DNA from 2 places in the Streptomyces sp. NBC_01241 genome. Region 2 is predicted to be linked to the other one. Evidence: riboswitches for the same ligand, from Rfam matches in the RefSeq annotation. Region 2 holds a riboswitch; the other holds the start of a gene.

Region 1 (7,510 bases), 2.5 Mb from region 2:
CATCATGCTCGGCCTGCTGGTGGCGCACCTGATCCTGGTCTTCTACCACAAGCACACGCAGTTCGCGGGTCCCGGCCGCACCAACAAGAACGTCGTCGGCATGCCGCTGCTGCCGGTGTACATGGCGAAGGCCGGTGGCTTCTTCTTCCTGGTCTTCGGCATCATCGCCATCATCGCGGCCATCGCCTCGATCAACCCGATCTGGGCCATCGGCCCGTACCGCCCGGACCAGGTGTCCACCGGCGCCCAGCCCGACTGGTACATGGGCTTCGCCGAGGGTCTGATCCGAGTGATGCCCGGCTGGGAGATCAACCTCTGGGGTCACACGCTCGTCCTGGGTGTGTTCATCCCGCTGATGGTCTTCGGGCTGGTGCTCGCGGTCATCGCGGTCTACCCGTTCATCGAGTCCTGGATCAGCGGGGACAAGCGCGAGCACCACATCCTGGACCGCCCGCGCAACGCCCCGACCCGGACGGCCTTCGGCGTCGCCTGGATCACCGAGTACGTCATCGTCTTCATCGGCGGTGGCAACGACCTGTGGGCCACGCACTTCCACCTGTCGCTGAACGCCATCTCCTGGTTCATCCGGATCTTCATCTTCGTGGGACCGGTCCTCGCGTTCATCGCCACTCGGCGGATCTGCCTCGGCCTCCAGCGCCGTGACAAGGAGAAGGTGCTGCACGGGCGTGAGTCCGGCATGATCAAGCGCCTGCCGCACGGTGAGTTCGTCGAGATCCACGAGCCGCTCGGCCCCGAGCAGCTGCACACGCTCACCGCGCACGAGCAGTACAAGCCGGTCGAGATCGGCCCGACGGTCGACGAGAACGGTGTCGAGCGCAAGGTGTCCGCCCTGCAGAAGCTGCGTGCCAAGCTCAGCAAGGGGTACTACGGCGAGGACAACCAGATCGCCAAGCCCACCGTCGAGGAGTACAAGGAGATCACCAGCGGCCACGGTCACCACTGATCGCCTGAACTGATCGCCACAGCAGGAGCCCCGTCCATCCGATGGACGGGGCTCTTCGCTGTCCCCGGCCCTCGATAGGGTGGGGGCTATCCCCTTTATCGGCTGTGGACCCCAGGAGCGGACCATGAACGTTGTGACCCCGGTCGGCGGCGACAGCGTGGCGGACCGTTCCTGGCCCGGCCTGCTGAACCCGCTGCTGCGTGGCGAGAACCTGACCGCGGACGACACCGCGTGGGCGATGGACCGCATCATGAGCGGTGAGGCGAGCGATGTGCAGATCGCCGGTTTCGCGGTGGCCCTGCGGGCCAAGGGCGAGACGGTCGGCGAGGTGTCCGGCCTGGTGCGCGCGATGTACGAGCACGCCCACACCATCCACGTACCCGGTCGTACCGTCGACATCGTCGGCACCGGCGGCGACCTCGCCAAGACGGTCAACATCTCCACGATGTCGGCGATCGTCATCGCGGGCACCGGCGCCAAGGTCGTCAAGCACGGCAACCGCGCCTCCTCGTCGGCGAGCGGTTCCTCCGACGTGCTGGAGAGACTCGGCGTCAACCTGGAGCTCAGTGCGCAGCGGGTCGTCGAAGTCGCCGAGGAAGCGGGCATCACCCTCTGCTTCGCGGTGAAGTTCCACCCCGCTCTGCGCTACGTGGCCAGGGCCCGCAAGGAACTCGGTGCCCCGACGACGTTCAACATCCTGGGGCCGCTCACCAACCCGGCGAAGGTGCGCTCGCAGGCCATCGGCGTCGCCGATCTGCGGATGGCGCCCATCGTCGCCGGTGTCCTCGCCGAGCGCGGCAATTCGGCGCTGGTCTTCCGCGGTGACGACGGCCTGGACGAGCTGACGACGACCGCGACGTCACGCGTCTGGGTGGTCCGGGACGGATCGGTGCGCGAGGAGGCGTTCGACCCGCGCGACGTCGGTCTGGAACTGGTGCCGCCACAGGCGCTGCGCGGTGGCGACCCCTCGTACAACGCGGACGTGGCCCGCCGGGTGCTGGCGGGCGAGCACGGGCCGGCGCGGGAGGCCGTGCTGCTCAACTCCGCGGCGGCACTGGTGGCCCTGGACCCGACGGACGGCAGGCTCAACGAGCAGATCGCCGCCGGGATCGAGAAGGCCGCCGAGTCCATCGACTCGGGAGCGGCCCGGCAGGCACTGGAGCGCTGGGTGGCGGTCAGCAACGCCTGAGAGGCTGTCGGACGACCTCCGGTCGCCCGACAGCCTCTGAACGGACGGAAGGTGACGCGGGGTGCGGTCCGGATCCTGGACCGCGCCTTGCGCGCCGACGGACGTATGGCAAGATGCTGCGCAGGTCATGAGTGACAGCGACTACGGCCCCGGCCCGCTGTCCGGCAACCCTCCGTCCGTGGCGGGGTGCCCCGGGTGAAGACCAGGCCGTAGGCAGCGAGGTCTGCGGCAAGCGCGGGCCCCTCGGCATCTGTGAATGCCAGCCCCCGGGGTCCTGGTCCCTAGGGAGTCTCTTGTGAGCAAGCGAATGCGATAGGGCTTCTCGGCCCTCCTCCGCACCCCCTTTTTCTCTTTCCGCTGCGCTGCCGCGTATCCGCCGGCGTACGCGATTCGCCTGCCTGTTACGGGAGTTCGCCATGTCTGTCTTCGCCGCTGCCGCCGACCAGTCGCTTTGTACCCCTCTGCCGGTTCTGGGTAAGGATGTATCGGTTCCGCTCGTCACGGGTGGCGAGGTCACGTACGCCGCTCTCGACTACGCCGCCAGCGCCCCGGCGTTGCAGCGGGTCTGGGACGACGTCGCCGCGTACGCCCCGTACTACGGCAGCGTCCACCGCGGTGCCGGGTACCTTTCGCAGCTCTCCACGGACCTCTTCGAGAACAGCCGCGCGACGGTCGCGGAGTTCCTCGGATGCCGCGCCGAGGACCAGGTGATCTTCACCCGGTCGACCACCGACTCCCTGAACCTGCTGGCCGCCGTCGTCCCCGCCGACTGCCAGGTCTTCGTGTACGAGACTGAGCACCACGCCTCGCTGCTGCCCTGGCGCGACGCCCAGGTGACCTACCTGAACGCCCCGCGCACCCCGGCCCAGGCCGTCGAGACGCTGGAGCGGGCGCTCGCCGACCGCGACCCCTACGGCCCCGCGCTGGTCTGTGTCACCGGGGCCTCCAACGTCACCGGTGAGCTGTGGCCGGTCAAGGAGCTGGCGGCTGCCGCGCACGCGCACGGTGCCCGGATCGTGCTGGATGCCGCGCAGCTCGCCCCGCACCACCCCGTCGACATCACGGACCTGGACGTCGACTGGATCGCCTTCTCCGGGCACAAGCTGTACGCGCCGTTCGGCTCCGGCGTGCTCGCGGGCCGGGCCGACTGGCTGCGGGACGCCGAGCCGTACCTGGCCGGCGGCGGCGCCTCGCGCAGGGTCGCCCGGCGCGGCGACGGCGGTGTGGACGTCGAGTGGCACACCACCGCGGCCCGGCACGAGGCCGGTTCCCCCAACGTCATCGGCGTGTACTCCATCGCCTCCGCCTGCAAGGCGCTCACCGAGGCCGGCTTCGACAACCTGGTCGCCCGGGAGCAGCACCTCGTCACCGCGGTCCGGACCGGTCTCGCCGAGGTCCCCGAGGTCAAGGTGCTCTCGCTGTTCGGCGACGACGCCCCGCGGGTCGGCGTCATCTCCTTCGTGGTGGAGGGCTGGAACAGCTCGCACTTCGCCGCCGCGCTCTCCGCCGAGTACGGCATCGGGGTCCGCGACGGACTGTTCTGCGCACACCCGCTGGTCCGCACCCTGCTGGGCAGCGACCCGCAGGAGGCCGGCGAGTGCGGCGCGCCGGAGGCCGGGCCGGGCGAGCGGTCACTGAACGCGATCCGCGTGAGCTTCGGGGCCGGTACGCCGGACGAGCACATCGAGCGCTTCGTCCGCGCGGTCAAGGAGCTGGTGAGCGAGGGCGCCCAGTGGAAGTACCGCACCGAGGACGGCCGATGCGTCCCGGACCGGGGCGCAGCGAAGCTCTGACGGGCACCTAGGAGGGGGACGGGCGTCCGAGCCCGTCCCCCTCCGAAGTGTTACGCCGTAACGCGGGGCGCACCTACGCGTCGAGGCCGATGGCGAAGGCGGCCTCCAGGTCATGCTGCGAGTACGTACGGAACGCCACATGCGTATCGGTGGCCTCGACGCCGGGGATCTTGCTGATCCGGCCCGGGATGACGTCCGCCAGGTCGTCGTGCTTGGCCACCCGGACCATGGCGATCAGGTCGTAGGTACCAGTGACCGAGAAGACCTCGCTGACGCTGTCCAGCGCGGCGATGGCTTCGGCGATCTCGGGAATCCGGTCCACGCTGGTTTTGATGAGCACGATCGCGGTGATCACGGCTGACTTTCTCCCTCGGTGGCCCTGGCTGGTGACTTCACTCTATCCGTACGCCGGTAACGCCCCCAGGCGTAGAGAAAGCCGAGGGCGAAGCCGACCACATGGGCCAGATACGCCACCCCCGGCCCTCCGCTGCCCGCGCGCTGGACCGCCAGCCACTGCAGGGCGAACCAGAAGATCAGCACGATCCAGGCGGGGAAGCGCAGCGGCAGGAAGAAGAGGAACGGGAACAGGCTCGTGACCCGGGCCCTGGGGAACAGGTAGAGGAACGCCCCGAGCACCGCCGAGATCGCCCCCGACGCGCCGACGAGCGTCTCGTCGGACGTGGCGTGCGCGGCGGCGTAGGCGACCAGGGCGAGGTAGCCGCAGGCGACGTAGAAGAAGGTGAACTCGGTACGGCCCATGCGTTCCTCGGTCATCACCCCGAACACGTACAGGAAGAGCATGTTGCCGAGCAGATGCAGCCAGCTGCCGTGCACGAAGAGGGCGGTGAGCGGGGTGAGCAGGGCGCGTCCGGAGCCGTCCCACAGCTCGCTCGGGATCACGCCCCATTGTTCGAAGTACCCCGCCTGGGCGGCGAGCAGGGCGTCGGCGTTGCCGTAGGACGGATTGAAGCCGGAGAGCGGACTGATCAGGAAGACCAGGCAGCACAGGGCGATCAGGGCGTGGGTCACGGACGGTCCGCCCGAGGTGACAGTCCGCAGGAGTCCACTGGTCAGTCTGCCGGCCGCGGCACGCCGATCGATCATGAACAGAGCATGACGCAAGCGGAGGGAACGGGACAGACCGCCTCGCCGTGTCCGGGGGACGCACCGAGGCCGTAGGGTTACGGCAGGACATCCGCAGTTCGACGGCGCACCGCGAGATCCTTGAAGCAGACGGCACGAGGCTCGACGAAAGAGGACGCACGATGACGACGGTTCCCCAGCCGACCGACGGGACCCGCTGGCGTTGCACGCTCTGCGGAAATCTCACGCGCTTCGACGTGACGCGCTCGTCCAAGGTCGTCGAGTACGTCCATCTCGACCTGGCCGGGGAGTCCACCGTCGAGGAGCGCGAGGTGGTCAGTGAGACCATCGAGTCGGTTCGCTGCCGTTGGTGCAACGCGGTGGATCAGATCGAACTGGTGGCCAGGCCGGGTGCCGACTCCTGACGGAGGCGTGCGTACAGACAATTTGGGGTGACGGATGGTGGAGCAGCCCGCTAGCGGCGCAGAACCGGCCGAGGCGGCCGGCGAAGCCGTCGAGGCGCTCGACCGCCCGCTGCCCGAAGCTGTACGGCGACGGGTTGTCGCGCTGGTATCGGACGCGTTCGGTGGCCTGACGATCACCGAACTCCCGGCCCAGCTGAGACAGTACGCCCGCTTCACCCCGACCCGGCGCGCCAAGTTCGCCGGGAACGCGATGGCGGCCGCCCTGGAGGGCGACGCGCTGTTCCGTCAGCGGATCGGTGAACGGCTCAAGGAGGGGCAGCCGGAGCTGACCGCCGCGCTGGAGGCGGGTTCGCCGCCTGCCGCCGCCGACCCCGTCGATGTGGCCGCCGCGGCCTACGTGCTGCGCCCGGCCGGCTGGGTGAAGCTGGTCGCCGCCGCGGGCGAGGAGGCCCATCGGGCCGACGCGGAGCGTGCCGACGAGGAGAGCCGCCGCGAACTGGAACGGCTGCGCGAGGAACTCGCGCACGCCCGCGCCCAGACGAAGAGCGAGACCGAACGGCTCCGCGGCGAGCTGGACGCGGTCCGCAAGGAGGCCGATTCCCTCCAGCGCAAACTGCGCAGCGCCGTCAACGAGGTCAAGCGCGGCGAGGCCGCGCTGCGCCGCAGCCGGGCCGAGTCCGATGCCGCGCGGGCCGAGGCGGCGGCCCAGGTCTCTGCGGCCGAGAGCGAGACCCGTCGGCTCAAGGCGCGGCTCGGTGAGGCCGAGGCGGCCGTCGAGGCGGGGCGCAGGGCCGCCAGGGAAGGCCGTTCGGTCGAGGACATGCGGTTGCGGCTGCTGCTGGACACGGTGCTCGACGCGGCCCGTGGGCTCCGTCGCGAACTGGCCCTGCCCCCCTCATCGATCCGCCCCGCGGACAGTGTCGACGCGGTCGAGCCCGGCCGGATGTCGCCCAAGGACATTGCGGTCAGGGCGCTTTCGGAGACCGATCCGGCCCTGCTCGACCAGTTGCTCGCGCTGCCGCAGGCGCATCTGATCGTGGACGGCTACAACGTCACCAAGACCGGCTATCCGCAGCTGCCGCTGGAGAAGCAGCGGTTGCGGCTGCTGGGCGGTCTCGCGGTGCTCGCGGCACAGACCGGCGCGGAGATGACCTGCGTCTTCGACGGGGCCGAACTGGCCGCCCCGGTACTGCTCGCACCGCCGCGCGGGGTCCGGGTGCTGTTCAGCAAGCCCGGTGTGACCGCGGACGAACTCATTCGCCAGCTGGCGCGCGCCGAACCGCCGGGTCGGCCGGTCGTGGTGGTCTCCACCGACCGTGAAGTCGCCGATGGAGTGGCGAAGGCGGGCGCCAGGCCCGTTGCGTCCGTCTTGCTCCTGAAGCGCCTTTCGCGCGTCTAGTGACGCTTGTCGGAACTCGGCGGAACTCGGCGGAAATCAGGGAACGGACCGTCAAGCCGCTGCTACGCCCTGTGTGCTGTGGGCAAAGAAGTACCTCCTGTGACGAGATTTTTCTGATGAGGATTTGAACTGATCACAAGTTGGTCACTAGGGTCGGGCCTCGAACCTTCGCACGGTTGATCACCCATCCGGGGTGACGGCGAAGGCACCGCCGAGTCCGTGACGTGCACGGAGCCGGGGATTCGTCTCCCCCACAGCCCGGTAGGCGGCTGGAGGAAGAAGGAGCTCGCCTTCGTGGCGTCCCACCGTCGTCCCAAGCAGCCGAGCCGCGCCCGCGTGACCGTGCTCACCGCGACCGCCGCTGCGGCCGTGGCCCTGACCTCCCAGGCGGCCCAGGCCGACCCCAAGCCCTCCAAGAGCGAGGTCAAGGCGAAGGTCGACAAGCTCTACCACGAGGCGGAGGCGGCCACCGAGCAGTACAACGGGGCCAAGGAGAAGCAGGAGAAGCTGGAGAAGGAAGTCAGCGCCCTGCAGGACAAGGTGGCCCGCGGTCAGCAGGAGATCAACACGCTCCGCTCCGGCCTCGGTTCGCTCGCCGCCGCGCAGTACCGCTCCGGAGGCATCGACCCGTCGGTGCAGCTCTTCCTCGCCTCGAAC
Region 2 (7,510 bases):
TGTCCGGCACCGTCCGCACCCCCGCCCCGCACCCCGGCGTCGCCGCCGTCCGGGCCGAACTCCCGGGGGTGCTCGACCGGTTCGGCACGTGGCACGGCACCTGGATCGAGGAGAAGGGCCAGGCGCTCGCCGTCCACACCCGCCGCGCCGCCGACCCGCAGGCCGCGTTCGACGCCCTGCGCGAACCCCTCGGCGAGCTCGCCGCCCGGCACGGGCTGATCGTCGAACCGGGTCGCCTGGTCCTGGAGTTGCGCCCGCCGGGCATGGACAAGGGCGTGGCGCTCGCACAGTACGTACGGGAGACCGACGCCGAGTCCGTCCTGTACGCGGGCGACGACCTGGGCGACCTCGCCGCGTACGCCGCCGTGGAGAAACTCCGCACCGAGGGCCCCGACGGCATCCCGGGCCTGCTCGTCTGCAGCGGCAGCGCCGAAGTACCCGAACTGGCCGAACGCGCGGATCTGCTGCTGAACGGTCCCGGAGCCGTCGTCGGCTTTCTGGCCGCCCTGGCCGAACGGATCTGACCGGCTCACTCCCGCCGCAGCGCGTCCAGCTGATCGAGGAACCACTGCTGCGGCGGGAGCGCCACCGCCGCCGCGGCCAGCCGTTCCGTGCGCGCCGCCCGTTCGTCGTCCGCCATCGTGAGCGCCTCGTGCAGCGCCGCGGCCGTCGCGGACACGTCGTAGGGGTTCACCACGACCGCGTCGCTGCCCAGCTCCTCGTACGCCCCCGCCTCCCGCGACAGCACCAGCGCGCAGCCGTGGTCGGAGACCACCGGGACCTCCTTGGCGACCAGGTTCATGCCGTCGCGGATCGGGTTGACGAGCGCCACGTCGGCCAGCCGGTACGCGGCGAGCGAGCGGGCGAAGTCGTCCTTGACGTGGAGCACGACCGGCGTCCAGCCCGCCGTGCCGTACGCGGCGTTGATGTCGTCGGCGACCTGCCGCACCTCGGCCGTGTAGTCGCGGTACACGGCCAGGTCCTGCCGCGAGGGGTACGCGAAGGCGATGTGGACGACGCGCTCGCGCCATTCGGGCCGCTCGTTGAGGAGCGCGCGGTAGGCGAGCAGCCCGCGCACGATGTTCTTGGACAGTTCCGTTCGGTCCACTCGTACGATCGTCTTCCGACCAGGGCCGATCTGCTCCCGCAGCGCCGCCATCCGCTCGTCCACGTCCGCCTCGTGCGCGCGCCGGCGCAGGAAGCCGGCGTCCGCGCCGAGCCCGTGCACCCCGATCCTGGTCCGCCCGGTGCCGCCCAGGATTTCCGTGCAGCAGCCGATGAAGGCGTCCGCCCAGCGCCGGGTCAGGAAGGCCGCCCGGTCGGCGCCCAGGATGCCGTGCAGCAGCTGCTCGGCGATGTCGTCGGGGAGCAGGCGGAAGTAGTCGACGGGCGCCCACGGGGTGTGCGAGAAATGGCCGATCCGCAGGTCGGGGCGGAGACCGCGGAGCATGCCGGGCACCAGTGCCAGGTGGTAGTCCTGCACCAGCACCGCGGCCCCGGGGTCCGCCTCCTCGGCGAGCGCCTCGGCGAAGGCCCGGTTGTACGTCTCGAACGATGCCCACCGCCGCCGGAACTCCGCGTCGAAGACGGGCTCCAGCGGGGTCTGGTACAGCATGTGGTGGACGAACCAGAGCACCGAATTCGCGATGCCGTTGTACGCGTCCGCGTGGACGGCCGCGTCGATGTCGAGCATCCGTACGCCGGGCTCACCGACCCCGCGGCGGACCGCCTCCCGGTCCCCGTCACCGAGCGCGGCGCACACCCACAGCTTGTCCTTGACGGCGCTCAGCCCGGAGACGAGTCCGCCGCCGCCCCGCTTCGCGTCGAGTGATCCGTCCGCCTCCAGGGTGTACGACACCGGCCCGCGGTTGGACGCGACGAGAACCCGGGCAGCGGACTGAACTGCGGACTGGGCAGTGGACTGGGCTTCGTGCTCGGAGACCATGTTGCGGAATCTAGCCGGATCACGAACCGTCCAAACGTGCACACGTGCGAAGTCGGGCCGCGTCAGGCCGCGCGGCGTGAAACGTACTCCTCGATCTCACGCATCGGAGGCCGCTCCTCGGTGTCCACCGCATGGGTGCGCGGTACGAAACCGTCCTCGCCGCGCTCGAACTGGGTGAGCGAAGGCCGTACCAGGTGCCCGCGGGACAGCCGGAGTTGCGCGGTCCGGTAGATCGCCGCCGCCATCCGGCCGAGCGCCTGCCCGTCCTGGTGGCGGTGCTTGCGCACCCCCACGTCGACCTGGGCGAGTGCGTCCAGGCCCACGGTGTGCAGCGCGTCGACGAGGAGGCCCAGCTCCACTCCGTACCCGACGGGGAAGGGCATCTGTTCGAGGAGGGAGCGGCGTACGGCGTACTCGCCGCCCAGCGGCTGGACGAAGCCGGCCAGCTGCGGCCAGTGCAGATTGAGCAGCGGACGGGCCACCAGCTCGGTGACGCGACCGCCCTGACCTGCGGTGTCACCGAGCGGGCGGTCATACATCGCCTTGACGAACCGGACGTCCGGATCGGTCAGCAGCGGGCCGACGATGCCGGAGACGAAGTCGGCCGAGAATTCCTTCAGGTCGGCGTCGACGAAGCAGACGATGTCGCCGCCGGTCACCAGGAGCGACCGCCAGAGCACCTCGCCCTTGCCGGGCACGGCGGGTATCCGGGGCAGTATGTCGTCCCGGTGCACCACCCGCGCGCCGGCCTCCCGGGCCACCTTCGCGGTGGCGTCCGTGGAACCGGAATCGATCACCACGAGTTCGTCGACCAGCTGGACCTTCTCCATCAGCTCGCGCCGGATCGTCGTGACGATCGCGCCGACCGTCGCCTCCTCGTTCAGTGCGGGCAGCACGACGCTCACGCTTCCGCGCCCCGGCTCCTTGGCAGCGAGGAGCCGGTCCAGCGGGCGGTCGGCGACCGACCAGGAACGCCTGGCCAGCCAGCTTTCGACCTCTTCCAGCACGGTCGATACTCCCTGTATGTGATCCATCTCGCGGTTCGGACGACTCTCTCAACCGTCCGGTGCTTCGGTTACAGTCTTGAACAACGCGGACGGCCCTCGCATGTCGGGGTCGGTCCGCAGACAAACGCCTGGATCGGAGATCCAGTGCCATAGCGCTCATCCAGAGGGACTGAGGGAACGGCCCGTTGAAGTCCCGGCAACCCTCCTGCCGACCGCGAGGTCAGGTGGGGAAGGTGCCAATTCCGTCTCGTGGCGAGATGCGCCGCGAGGAAGATGAGGAGAAAGGGCCTCGCCTCCATGGCTGCGCAGACTGTTGCAGTAAGCACCGACTCTTCCGCCGAGGTTGTCGACCTGGGTCCCGCCGCGGCGCTTTCCTGCCGCGAGTGCGGTGAGCGTTTCGAACTCGGTCCCATTTTCGCCTGCGCGTCCTGTTTCGGGCCGCTCGAAGTGGCGTACGACCTGCCGAGCGGCTCCCCCGACGAGCTGAAGAAGCGCATCGAGGCCGGACCCGACAACATCTGGCGTTACGCGCCGCTGCTGCCGGTCCCCGCGAATGTCGCGGACAAGCCCAACATCAACCCCGGCTTCACCAAGCTGGTCAAGGCCGACAACCTCGCCCGTGAACTGGGCGTGACCGGCGGTCTGTACGTCAAGGACGACTCCGGCAACCCGACGCACTCCTTCAAGGACCGTGTCGTCGCCATCGCCGTCGAGGCCGCCCGCGCCTTCGGTTTCACCACCCTGTCCTGCTCCTCCACCGGCAACCTCGCCGGTGCGGTGGGCGCCGCCGCCGCCCGCGCCGGCTTCCGCTCCTGCGTGTTCATCCCGCACGACCTGGAGCAGGGCAAGGTCGTCATGGCCGCGGTGTACGGCGGTGAGCTGGTCGGCATCGAGGGCAACTACGACGACGTCAACCGCTTCTGCTCGGAGCTCATCGGCGACCCGCTCGGCGAGGGCTGGGGCTTCGTCAACGTCAACCTGCGCCCCTACTACGGCGAGGGCTCCAAGACCCTGGCGTACGAGATCTGCGAGCAGCTCGGCTGGCAGCTGCCCGACCAGATCGTCATCCCGGTCGCGTCCGGCTCGCAGCTCACGAAGATCGACAAGGGTCTCCAGGAGCTGATCAAGCTGGGCCTGGTCGAGGACAAGCCGTACAAGATCTTCGGCGCCCAGGCCGAGGGCTGCTCCCCGGTCTCCACCGCCTTCAAGGCCGGTCACGACGTCGTACGGCCCCAGAAGCCGAACACCATCGCCAAGTCCCTGGCGATCGGCAACCCGGCCGACGGCCCGTACGTCCTGGACATCGCCCGCCGCACCGGCGGCGCGGTCGAGGACGTCAACGACGAGCAGGTCGTCGACGCGATCAAGCTCCTCGCCCGCACCGAGGGCATCTTCGCGGAGACGGCGGGCGGTGTGACGGTCGGCGTCACGAAGAAGCTGATCGAGGCCGGTCTGATCGACCCGGCGCTGACCACCGTCGTCCTCAACACGGGTGACGGCCTCAAGACCCTGGACGCGGTGGCCGCCACCTCGCAGGCGACCGCCACGATCCGCCCGAGCCTGGACGCGTTCCGCGCCGCCGGACTCGCCACCAGCTGACCACCCGAGACTCCAGGAAGGGCACCCACCATGAGCGTCAAGGTCCGCATCCCCACCATCCTCCGCACCTACACGGGCGGCCAGGCCGAGGTCCCGGCCGAGGGCTCGACCCTCTCCCAGGTCATCCAGTCCCTGGAGCAGAACCACCCGGGCATCGCCGCCCGCGTCCTGGACGACCAGGGCAAGCTGCGCCGCTTCGTGAACGTGTACGTCAACGACGACGACGTGCGCTTCGAGGGCGGCCTGGAGACGGCCACGCCGGACGGCGCCGGAATCTCGATCATCCCGGCGGTCGCGGGCGGCTGCTGACCCCCCGTCCGGCTCCCGGGCCGGCTTTCACCGTGTCACCGGAATTGCCCCCTCTGCGAGAGAAGCGGAGGGGGCAATTCTGCATGGTTGAGCGCGGTACAGTGTGGGAAGCCCCCCCAGTTGCCCGTGCCGCCCGCATATGAGAATGCGCCGGGTCGCGACAAGAAGTAGCCAAAGTGCTCGATCTCCTTGCGCCATAAATCACCTTTGCCCGGCCCGACTTGCCCTGGAATCTCATGAATTCCTCATATTCGGGCGTTCGGTGCTGCCCAGATTTCTCGTCCGATTGACCTGTTGCAGAGGGCAGTTGGGCAGATACATTCGGCCGCGGTCGACGCGTTCCGGCGCACGCACCCTCTCCTGTCGGAGGGTGAGTTCTGACCCGGGTCCGCGAAGTGCGGTCCTGTGCAAGGGCCAGTAATAGGGGAGTTAGGCATGGCTCAGGGCACCGTCAAGTGGTTCAACGCGGAGAAGGGGTACGGCTTCATCGCGGTCGACGGTGGTGCGGATGTTTTCGTCCACTACAGCGCGATCCAGATGGACGGGTACCGCACCCTCGAAGAGGGTCAGCGAGTTGAATTCGAGATCTCGCAGGGCCAGAAGGGGCCGCAGGCGGACATGGTCAAGCTCGCCGTCGGCTGAGCTCGGACGCGGTCGGCCAACGACACTACTCACGCACGGAGGGCCCGTACCCCTGGGGTACGGGCCCTCCGTGCGTTCGCGTGTCCGTGCGCCGCGCATCTGTGTGTCCGTGCGTACGGGGCTGTCCGAGCGCGGTCGTCGTTGTCCACATCCCGAGGCGGACGCTTGCACTCTCCGGGGTCGAGTGCTAATCATTGGCGTTAGCACTCTCCAGGTGAGAGTGACAGAACTTGGACCGGGCCGGTGAGGCCCGCAGGTCCGGTGGGGCAAGGAACCACCGGTCAGGCAGGCCGTCCGTCGCGGGCGCCACTCGGTCCGGAGCAATCCACCCCTGTCCGGGAGGACCACTTCACATGGCCAAGATCATCGCGTTCGACGAGGAGGCCCGGCGCGGTCTCGAGCGCGGCATGAACCAGCTCGCCGACGCCGTCAAGGTCACCCTTGGCCCCAAGGGTCGCAACGTCGTCCTTGAGAAGAAGTGGGGCGCCCCCACGATCACCAACGATGGTGTGTCCATCGCCAAGGAGATCGAGCTGGAGGACCCGTACGAGAAGATCGGTGCGGAGCTGGTCAAGGAGGTCGCCAAGAAGACGGACGACGTCGCCGGCGACGGTACGACCACCGCCACCGTTCTCGCCCAGGCTCTCGTCCGCGAGGGCCTGCGCAACGTCGCCGCGGGTGCCAACCCGATGGCCCTCAAGCGGGGCATCGAGAAGGCCGTCGAGGCCGTCTCCGCCGCCCTCCTGGAGCAGGCCAAGGACGTGGAGACCAAGGAGCAGATCGCTTCGACCGCCTCCATCTCCGCCGCCGACACCCAGATCGGCGAGCTCATCGCCGAGGCCATGGACAAGGTCGGCAAGGAAGGCGTCATCACCGTCGAGGAGTCCCAGACCTTCGGTCTGGAGCTGGAACTCACCGAGGGCATGCGCTTCGACAAGGGCTACATCTCGGCGTACTTCGCCACGGACATGGAGCGCATGGAGTCGTCGCTCGACGACCCGTACATCCTGATCGTGAACTCCAAGGTCAGCAACGTGAAGGACCTCCTTCCGCTGCTGGAGAAGGTCATGCAGTCCGGCAAGCCGCTGCTGATCATCGCCGAGGACGTCGAGGGCGAGGCCCTGTCGACCCTGGTCGTCAACAAGATCCGTGGCACCTTCAAGTCCGTCGCCGTCAAGGCCCCGGGCTTCGGTGACCGCCGCAAGGCCATGCTCGGCGACATCGCCATCCTCACCGGTGGCACCGTCATCTCCGAGGAGGTCGGCCTCAAGCTGGAGAACGCCGGTCTCGACCTGCTCGGCCGCGCCCGCAAGGTCGTCATCACCAAGGACGAGACGACGATCGTCGACGGCTCCGGTGACACCGACCAGGTCCAGGGTCGCGTCAACCAGATCCGTGCCGAGATCGAGAACTCCGACTCGGACTACGACCGCGAGAAGCTCCAGGAGCGCCTCGCGAAGCTGGCCGGCGGCGTGGCCGTCATCAAGGCCGGTGCCGCGACCGAGGTCGAGCTCAAGGAGCGCAAGCACCGCATCGAGGACGCGGTGCGCAACGCCAAGGCCGCTGTCGAGGAGGGCATCGTCGCCGGTGGTGGCGTGGCTCTGCTCCAGGCCTCGGCCGTCTTCGAGAAGCTGGAGCTCTCGGGTGACGAGGCGACCGGCGCCAACGCCGTCAAGCTGGCGCTGGAGGCCCCGCTCAAGCAGATCGCCGTCAACGGTGGTCTTGAGGGCGGCGTCGTCGTCGAGAAGGTGCGCAACCTGCCGATCGGCCACGGTCTGAACGCCGCGACCGGCGAGTACGTCGACATGATCGCCGAGGGCATTCTCGACCCGGCGAAGGTCACGCGCTCCGCCCTGCAGAACGCCGCGTCCATCGCCGCGCTGTTCCTCACCACCGAGGCCGTCATCGCCGACAAGCCGGAGAAGGCCTCCGCGGCCGCTCCGGGCGGCATGCCGGGCGGTGACATGGACTTCTGATCCTGACGGATCGGTAGTTCCTGTACAGCTGT

The links. Region 2 has a riboswitch for S-adenosylmethionine ahead of thrC (threonine synthase). Riboswitches for the same ligand answer to the same signal wherever they lie in the genome.
Region 1: another riboswitch for S-adenosylmethionine. It lies ahead of OG306_RS09810 (aminotransferase class V-fold PLP-dependent enzyme); the one in region 2 lies ahead of thrC (threonine synthase).

What each region holds. Positions count from the first base shown of each region.
Region 1 covers NZ_CP108494.1:2,254,311-2,261,820, reverse strand. Annotated here, with positions in the region: gene qcrB (cytochrome bc1 complex cytochrome b subunit) at 1-964, shown strand, start outside; gene trpD (anthranilate phosphoribosyltransferase) at 1,089-2,153, shown strand; SAM riboswitch class IV at 2,277-2,394, shown strand; gene OG306_RS09810 (aminotransferase class V-fold PLP-dependent enzyme) at 2,570-3,946, shown strand; gene OG306_RS09805 (Lrp/AsnC family transcriptional regulator) at 4,020-4,301, opposite strand; gene OG306_RS09800 (rhomboid family intramembrane serine protease) at 4,298-5,050, opposite strand; gene OG306_RS09795 (hypothetical protein) at 5,212-5,454, shown strand; gene OG306_RS09790 (NYN domain-containing protein) at 5,492-6,853, shown strand; gene OG306_RS09785 (C40 family peptidase) at 7,148-7,510, shown strand, end outside.
Region 2 covers NZ_CP108494.1:4,772,041-4,779,550, forward strand. Annotated here, with positions in the region: gene otsB (trehalose-phosphatase) at 1-524, shown strand, start outside; gene OG306_RS21290 (alpha,alpha-trehalose-phosphate synthase (UDP-forming)) at 530-1,945, opposite strand; gene OG306_RS21295 (glucosyl-3-phosphoglycerate synthase) at 2,008-2,952, opposite strand; SAM riboswitch class I at 3,106-3,232, shown strand; gene thrC (threonine synthase) at 3,250-4,551, shown strand; gene OG306_RS21305 (MoaD/ThiS family protein) at 4,582-4,860, shown strand; gene OG306_RS21310 (cold-shock protein) at 5,296-5,502, shown strand; gene groL (chaperonin GroEL) at 5,856-7,478, shown strand.